4 regions of the Colwellia sp. 5_MG-2023 genome follow, and region 1 is predicted to be linked to each of the others. Evidence: predicted binding sites of a transcription regulator. Region 1 holds the regulator's gene; each other region holds the start of a gene.
The links. The regulator sigma-54, encoded in region 1, starts transcription at its own class of promoters, with help from an activator protein. The targets are predictions, from matches to a motif close to GTTGGCACGNNNNTNGNNT.
Positions count from the first base shown of each region.

Region 2: fliE (flagellar hook-basal body complex protein FliE) is a predicted target of sigma-54. The motif match lies at 943-961, and genes of this name have one in related genera.
Region 3: flgB (flagellar basal body rod protein FlgB) is a predicted target of sigma-54. The motif match lies at 1,172-1,190, and genes of this name have one in related genera.
Region 4: Q4496_RS05525 (DUF2726 domain-containing protein) is a predicted target of sigma-54. The motif match lies at 1,127-1,145, and genes of this name have one in related genera.

Region 1 covers NZ_JAUOPW010000004.1:27,704-29,913, reverse strand. The annotation lists gene lptB (LPS export ABC transporter ATP-binding protein) at 1-592, shown strand, start outside; gene Q4496_RS04755 (RNA polymerase factor sigma-54) at 677-2,188, shown strand.
Region 2 covers NZ_JAUOPW010000008.1:66,584-68,793, forward strand. The annotation lists gene fliF (flagellar basal-body MS-ring/collar protein FliF) at 1-324, opposite strand, end outside; gene fliE (flagellar hook-basal body complex protein FliE) at 517-879, opposite strand; gene Q4496_RS08120 (sigma-54 dependent transcriptional regulator) at 1,116-2,210, opposite strand, start outside.
Region 3 covers NZ_JAUOPW010000008.1:91,793-94,002, reverse strand. The annotation lists gene Q4496_RS08235 (chemotaxis protein) at 1-39, shown strand, start outside; gene Q4496_RS08230 (protein-glutamate O-methyltransferase CheR) at 79-909, shown strand; gene flgB (flagellar basal body rod protein FlgB) at 1,226-1,621, shown strand; gene flgC (flagellar basal body rod protein FlgC) at 1,624-2,043, shown strand; gene Q4496_RS08215 (flagellar hook assembly protein FlgD) at 2,054-2,210, shown strand, end outside.
Region 4 covers NZ_JAUOPW010000004.1:189,972-192,181, forward strand. The annotation lists gene mtnN (5'-methylthioadenosine/S-adenosylhomocysteine nucleosidase) at 1-164, opposite strand, end outside; gene Q4496_RS05525 (DUF2726 domain-containing protein) at 406-1,053, opposite strand; gene Q4496_RS05530 (dUTP diphosphatase) at 1,193-1,837, opposite strand; gene Q4496_RS05535 (GlxA family transcriptional regulator) at 2,043-2,210, opposite strand, start outside.

The DNA.
Region 1 (2,210 bases):
TTTTTACATGATTGTTGGCTTAGTACCCAATGATAATGGCCAAATAATGCTGAATGACGAAGATGTAACACTATCGCCTATGCATGAACGCGCACGTCGAGGTATTGGGTATTTACCTCAAGAAGCCTCTATTTTTAGAAAACTAACCGTTACTGAAAATATTATGGCAATATTACAAATTCGAAAAGGCCTTAATGAAAATGAAAGGCAAACAAAATTAGAGCACCTCTTAGAAGAATTTAATATCAGCCATATTAAAGATAATTTAGGTATGAGTTTATCAGGAGGGGAAAGAAGACGCGTAGAAATAGCCCGTGCTTTAGCAGCAGATCCTGAATTTATATTACTTGATGAACCTTTTGCAGGTGTTGACCCTATTTCTGTCGGCGACATAAAAAAAATAATTATTCATCTTAAAAACCGTGGTCTTGGTATCTTAATAACTGACCACAATGTTCGTGAAACACTTGATGTATGTGAGCATGCTTACATTGTTAGTCACGGTGAAATAATAGCAGAAGGAGATTCTAATCAAATTCTTGCTAATCAAAAGGTAAGAGATGTATACCTAGGCGAGCAATTCACGCTATAGTTAACATATATAATAAATTCGTAGACTATACTTGCTCTAAGTTAGTAACTATAAACAATAATAACAGGAATTAAGACAACGTAGATGCGCCCAACTCTGCAACTCCGGATAGGACAACAACTAACCATGACGCCACAACTGCAACAAGCTATAAAGCTTTTGCAGTTATCGACGTTAGAGCTTCAACAAGAAATTCAAGAAGTACTTGAAAGTAATCCTCTGCTTGAAATTAATGATCAAGAAACCTCAGATAATAATTCAGAGGATAGTAGAGATAAACTTGAAGAAGCTTTTTCAGCCACCATCACAGAACGATCTACCAGTGATGGAAGTGAAGATTCATCAGCCTCTATTGATGAGATAAGTACAACAGAAGCAATGGAGAAAAATGACATACCAGAAGAGTTGAACATTGATACAACTTGGGAAGAAAGTTACAGTGCTGGTACGTCAAATACAGGGGCAATTAGTAGCCCAAGTGAAGATTACACCTATCAAGGTGAAACGATCGATTCAATACAAGATCACCTTTTATGGCAAATGGAATTAACGCCATTTTCAGAAACTGATCGCACGGTTGCTATCGCTATTATAGAGGCTGTTGATGAAGCAGGTTATCTTACGGTATCGAGTGAAGAAATATTAGAAAGTGTTGGTATAGAAGGACTGGAACTTGATGAAGTCGAAGCGGTATTAAAACGTATTAATGTCTTTGATCCTGTTGGTGTTGCAGCCCGTTCTATCGCTGATTGTTTAATTATTCAATTAAATCAGTTTGATCCTGAAACCCCTTACTTAAAAGAAAGTAAATTAATTATCGGCGAGCATATCGACTTACTCGGTAATCGTGACTATCGACAATTAATGCGTAAAACTCGCCTCAAAGAAGAACAGTTACGTGAAGTAATGCGTTTGATACAGAGCTTAAATCCTCGTCCTGGTGATGCAGTAGTGAAAAGCGATGATCAATATGTTATTCCTGATGTTTCCGTAGAAAAGAAAAATGGTCGTTGGGTTGTCGAATTAAACCCTGATACTGCTCCTAAGCTATCAGTAAATCAACAATATGCTGCCATGACAAAAACAACAAAATCTTCTAGTAATGACGGACAGTTTATTCGAACAAACTTACAAGAAGCTAAATGGTTTATTAAAAGTTTAGAGTCACGTAATGATACTTTACTTAAAGTATCTAACTGCATTGTACAACGTCAACAAGGCTTTTTAGAACATGGCGCTGAAGCGATGCGACCTATGGTATTAAATGATATTGCTGAAGCCGTGGATATGCATGAGTCAACTATATCTCGCGTAACTACGCAAAAATATATGCACACGCCTAGAGGTATTTTTGAATTAAAATACTTTTTTTCAAGTCATGTTAGTACCGAAAATGGAGGTGAATGTTCATCAACTGCCATACGTTCATTAATTAAAAAACTCATTTTAGCAGAAACACCCGCTAAACCGCTCAGTGATAGCAAAATGGCAGACTTACTAGCACAACAAGGAATTAATGTTGCTAGACGTACTATAGCTAAGTATCGTGAATCCTTATCTATACCACCGTCCAACCAACGTAAGAGTTTATTATAGCCTGTGACTTTATTTTCTGAAT
Region 2 (2,210 bases), on a different contig from region 1:
TAAACCTTCGCGGGCTAATAATAACTTTATGGTTTGATATTCATCGGTTGGTACTGAGAGAGTGTTATTTTCTTGACGATAATCAACTTTATTGGCATCAAGAAAATCCATTGTTTTAATAAGTTGCTCTGTAGGTTGCTTCGCTAAAAAGCGGTATTCAGGTTCGTTCGCGAGGATAATGACAAAAACAGAAATAGCTAAACAGATTGATAGCGCGACAACTAAGGTGATTTGACGTAAGGTATCAGCATTACCTAAAGCAGCGGCAAAGCCTGATTTTTTTTCTTCAATAGCGTTATCATCACCATAATCATTGGCAATCATGGAACTATTATTATCTGTTGCTACCATTGAATTTGTATCTGCCACTTTACTTCTCCGCTTACTACTGCTATTTATTTTTCATACTCACATTTAAGTGAGAGTAAATCATCAAGAGCAAGGCGCTTGAATGAGTAATAGCTGGCCTATTGCGATTGAAAGCAACGCCGCTATTGGTTATTTGATCCGCTTAAATTACACTGGCATGCTCATAATTTCTTTATATGCTTCAACAAATTTATTACGTACTTGAACTGTAGCATCTAAAGCAATACCAGATTTTGACGATGCAATCATGACATCACCTAGCGAAACACTGCGATCTCCCATTTCAAAAGCCATTTTTTTAGCACCGGTATCTTGCTGTAATTCATGAACTGTTTTTAATGCATCAGTGAGTAAATTACCAAAATCATTACTTGATGAGTTAATTTTCCCTGCTGAATTAACACCTGGCATACCTTCCATATCACCACCAACGGCTGGAATCCTATTACCAGACGCTTGTAATGACATACTTTGCATTTGTGCGAATAAAGAATTAGTACTGATGTCCATAGTAGTCTCACTTGTGTCAATTTTTTGCTATAACGCAATAAAAATTATATATAACTAGTAATTCTGCAAGCATAGTGCCAATAGATTGCAAATATAGAATACACAGACAAGATAATTATAAACCAAATTAAAACAATAGGTTAAAAATATAGAATAATTAAGAATGAGGGGTGTTTAAGACAAAATAACGTCAGCTGCCTAAATGAACAGCTGACATTGAAAATAGAAAACATAATTTATGCAGGAATTTTAATACCTGAATCGCGCATTTTGGCAATTTTATAACGCAGGGTTCGCGGGCTAATACCTAAACGTTCAGCAACTTCTTTTCTACTACCGTGACAAGCTTGTAAGGTATCAAGAATAATTTGATTTTCTTGCAGCTTTAATTCGCTACCTAATTTATCTTCAGGTGCAATAATATTATCAACTTCATTAACACTTGATGTTTCAAAGTTTTCAATCATTAAGTTATTTGCATCAATCACTTGATTGCTTTGTAAAATTAAAGCTCTTTGAATAACGTTATCCAGTTCACGTACATTACCCGGCCAACTATAGGCATTTAATTTACTTCGGGCTGCCGCTGTAAATTCAGCAACTTGTTCGCCAGTTTTTTGACAGTAACTCGCCACCATATGCTGAGCCAACGGTATAATATCATCTGGACGTTGTGCTAAAGGCAGCCAAGTTAACGGGAAAACATTTAAACGATAATATAAATCTTCTCTAAAATCACCCTGTTTGACAGATTCCTTAAGATTACGATTACTCGTTGCTATAACACGCACGTCCAATTTTATTGTTTTTCTACCACCTAAACGCTCTACTTCACGCTCTTGCAATACACGTAAAATTTTAGCTTGTAAGCCTAAATCCATCTCGGTGATTTCATCAAGTAAGATTGTCCCTCCTTGTGCCTGTTCAAATTTTCCAGGGCACGCTTGAATTGCTCCGGTAAAAGCGCCTTTTTCATAGCCAAATAAAGTGGCTTCTAGCATATTTTCAGGAATTGCAGCACAGTTAATTGCAATAAAAGGTTGTTGAGATCTAGGTGAATTATTATGCACATACTGCGCTAACACTTCTTTACCTGAGCCACTAGGACCAAGCACCATAACCGATGCCTCCGTTGTGGCAACTTTACGTGCTAAACTTAATAACTCAACACTGCTTTTATCCGCAACAATCGGCGTATTTTTATCAATCTCTGATAATGGTATATATTGGCTTACCATATTTAACAATACTTCTGGCGAGAAAGGTTTAGCAATATAATTACAAGCACCATGTTTCATTGCTTCAACAGCATCATCAATAGTGCCATAGGC
Region 3 (2,210 bases), on a different contig from region 1:
GCAACAGCGGTTAAAAAGTGGCTAAACCATCCATTATAAAAATAGTCACCATATAAAATAAATTAGGAAGTAGTACTAGTGTCAGTAAGACAACTTGACGATAAAAGTTATCATCAATTTAGAGTTTTTTTAGAGCAACAGTGTGGCATTGTACTAGGTGAAAGTAAGCAATATCTAGTTAAAAGCCGCTTAGCTCCGTTAATGAGCAAGTTTGGTGTTAATTCGCTTGGAGAATTAGTGACTCGAACGTTGTCACCCGTAGAGCGACAACTACGAGCTGCAGTGATCGATGCCATGACGACTAATGAAACACTATGGTTTCGTGATGATTACCCTTTTAAGCTATTAAAAAGTAAAATATTGCCCGAATTAGCTCAACGTAAAACGCCTGTCAAAATTTGGTCAGCAGCGAGTTCGTCTGGGCAAGAAGCATACTCTATTGCGATGTCAATTTTAGAGTATCAAAAAAGTAATCCTGGCAGCTTCTCAAGAGGTATACAAATTATTGGTACTGATATTTCAAGTACTATGCTGGAACACTGCAAATATGGCCATTATGATTCACTTGCGTTAGCACGTGGTTTGTCTGAAGAAAGAAAAAGACAGTTTTTTGAAAATGGTGATAATGGCATGCTGAAGGTAAAAGATGAAGTGAAAAAAATGGTAAGTTTTCGCCCGCTTAATTTACTTAATAGCTATAGTTTGATGGGACGTTTTGATGTTGTTTTCTGTCGAAATGTGCTGATTTATTTTTCAACAGAAATCAAAACTCAAATAATAAGTCAAATTCATGGCACTTTGAATGAAAGAGGGTATTTGTTTTTAGGTGCTTCGGAATCACTTTCTGGATTAAATGCTGATTTTGAGATGCTGCGTTGTAACCCAGGTATTATTTATCAAAAAAAATAAAAAGGGAATAATCTCCTTTTATTATTAATGTGCTGTAACCACTATAGTTGTGAAATTTACAATAAATAGAAGTTAGATAAACTTCACAACTTAGTATTTACTTAATCTACAACCTGCTATTTCACTGGATATTAACTTTACAAACCACATACTCCCCCCTTATTTATCCCTGCAACATACTTTCATTGCTTAATACTTTTTTATTTACTACTAGTAAGGTCGTTGGCAGCAATTTACTTTCTTTTTAATTTGTATCATCTTTATTGGCATAATTATTGAATGACTCAATGTTAAATATAATTAATGGTGAGTTATTATGGCTATTAGCTTTGATAAAGGTTTTGAACTTCACGCAAAGGGAATGCTTTTGCGATCTCAGCGAGCGGAAGTGATCGCTAGCAATATTGCTAATGCTGATACCCCTGGTTATAAAGCAAAGGGCATGGACTTTCAAAAAGCGATGCAACAAGCTGGTCAACAACAAATTGGCATGAGTAAAACTCACGCTAAACACTTTGATGTGCGTACTGAAATAAATAATAACATTGCTTTTCGCAATCCAGATCAGCCCGATACCGGAGACGGTAACACGGTAGATGTACAAGTGGAACGAAACTTGTATCTAGAAAACACATTAGAGTATCAAGCTGGGGTTCAGTTTCTTAACGGAAAAATAAAAGCCCTGAAAAATGTCATCTCAGGAGGTGCTTAATAATGAGCCTTTTTAACGTATTTAACATCACAGGTAGTGGTATGAGTGCGCAGTCAATGCGTTTAAATACCACGGCAAGTAACATTGCTAATGCTGACAGTGTTAGTTCAAGTGTAAGTGAAACATATCGTGCTAGGCATCCAGTTTTTGCCGCTGCTATGCAAAAAGCTGCCGGGGGACAAGAAAGTAGTGTTGGTGTACAAGTATTAGGGATAGTTGAAAGTAACAAACCTCTAAATGTTGAATACGCACCTGAACACCCTATGTCAGACAAAGACGGTTATATTTATAAACCTAATGTTAATGTTATTGAAGAAATGACCAATATGATTTCTGCGTCTCGTTCATATCAAACTAATGTGCAATTAGCAGAGTCAGCAAAAAACATGTTAACTAAAACACTGCAACTTGGTCAGTCATAAGGAGTAGGAAATGGAAACTGTTAGTGGTACAAATGGCCTTGACTCTCTTTATTGGCAAAAAGAAGAATATGAAACTGCTGATAGTGGTGGCAATGGCATGCTCACACAGGCTGATTTTTTTGCGTTGTTAACACAAGAATTAGCAAACCAAGATCCAACCGAACCTG
Region 4 (2,210 bases), 160 kb from region 1:
GCTGCTACTTTACCAATACCTGATTGGACAATAACAACGTCATTGTTATTTAGTTGCCCGCAATAAAATGTATAACCTGCATGGGTGCTCGTTTCACAGTTCACTAGTTTTTCTTTTAAAATAGCTACTTCTGGCTCCATTGCGCCGATAATACCTGCTTTCATGTTTTTCTCTTTAGCTTATTAATTTATCAAGGATTATAACTTGGCTTGAAGAAAAAAGTTAGTTTATATTCATTTAGCGAAGTAGGGGATTAATAGGGAGTAAAAACGCCGTGGGGTATGATTATGTGATAAGCATAAACTTATTTTTACTGTCAACGAGTAAACTGAAAATAAAAAAACCAGTAATATGTTAATTTACTGGTTTTAGGTTTTCTGTTGGCTGGATTTTTATTTCAATTTATTAATGCGGCAGTGCTGCTACATTTTGCTCTGTTAGTCGACCATTAGTATGAGGTGATAATTCTGCTCGTGCCGCCGTAGGGCTTAATGCGCCTGAACTTTTACGCGCTTTTAGCATAGGAGCTGGTATATTGACGCCTTTAACTTTAGGTAATGGTGATTTGTTACCAAGTAAACGAGAGTTAATACATGCACGAATTTCATCTAATGTATAATTAGCTTTCACCTTAATTCTTAAATGTGGAATGGAAGCTGCTTCAAGTGCGCCACTAACAAACCAGTCTTTTTTAACTTTGTAACCACGACCTTGTGTATCTACTAAATCTACTGCACCCAATAGTTTCATAGAAGAGCGTTCACAAATAATAAAGTCTAAATATTTTCCTTCAGCATTGGCGGCAGCTTTTTGACTAGCTCTCTCAGAGACACCATTACGTATGGTTATTATGTCAGATAGCTTTACACGATTAAGTATACGGTATTTGGGACCCATTGCTTGTTCTAGTAAGTTTTGAAAGTTTTTTTCTGCGGCAGTAAAAACTGACGGTTTACTATCAAAGGGAAAGGGGAAGCTGTTGTCATTTAATCGACTTGCTAATACCGCAACGATGACAATAAGGCTAATTAAAGCAAATAAAATAAGTTCCATAAACATCTCCGGCAATTCAAATTCTTGACGCTTTACTTGTTTTAATAAATAAAGCGCATACTTAATGCTAATTAAGCAGAATTTGTGCCAGAAATATAAAGGTTAAACTTTAAAGTTTTTAGTGTGATTTAGAGGGTGACTAATTGGGGTATTTTTCTTCTAATGCTGCATATAATTGTTGTTGAAAGTCACTTGCTGTAGCATCAAGCGTATTGACTAAATTTGCTAATACTTCATTGTCTTCTTCACCGTGCCAAATCTTAATATAGCTACCTTCTTTATAGCCATGATCTTGACGGAAGAAATTTAGCGTGTTTTTACCTACGTATTGACGGAATAACTCATCTAGGTCCATATTCATTAATGACATACAGTCAGCTAATGCTTTGGCGTCAAATGATTTTTCAGTTACAGCTGCAGATGCTAAATTTTCTAAAGCTATTTTGAAGTCATTCTCGCCAGTACCTTGGTGTAATTCTTTAGCCAGTTTTGCCGAAATTTTTTCAACGCTAGCGCCGCTCATTAAGCGTAAGCTTAAACCAAAGTGAAAAATATCAACTAATTCAAGCTGAACTTGAGCAATGTCAATTTCTTGATGTTTCCACCACTTCCAGCCATGGTGATCTAGCATTTCAGCACATTCAACCCAAATAGCGCGATACCATTCGTAACCATTGCTACGCCATGTTTCGCTTACTCGTGAATTCATAGCATCTTGCATTGTTAACATTTGATTGATTTGCTTTTGCGCAATCGACAAAGCAGTAGATAATTGTTCGCTCATTTTCTTCTCTGATAATTAAAGGATCATAGCTATTTTGCCGTAGCTAATAAATAGTAGCAATAGTATTGATAGATTTATCTTGTTTAATAACAGCTTCATTAATTAAGTGAACAATTTTATACTTTAATAACAATGTGTTGAAAAATTTAACTTTGTTCTCTTATGCTTAATGTAAAAAAACACGGCAATGAATAGCAGTATATTTTTATGATTGGCTAAACAGTTTTTTTCTAACCATCGCACGATAATCTTTTGGTGTTAATGATAAATTTTGTTTAAATAAGCGAGTTAAATGCCCTTGATCTTGATAACCAACATGGTAAGAAACCTCTTGTATAGATAGGTTACTCGATGCAAGTAAATCTTTAGCGGC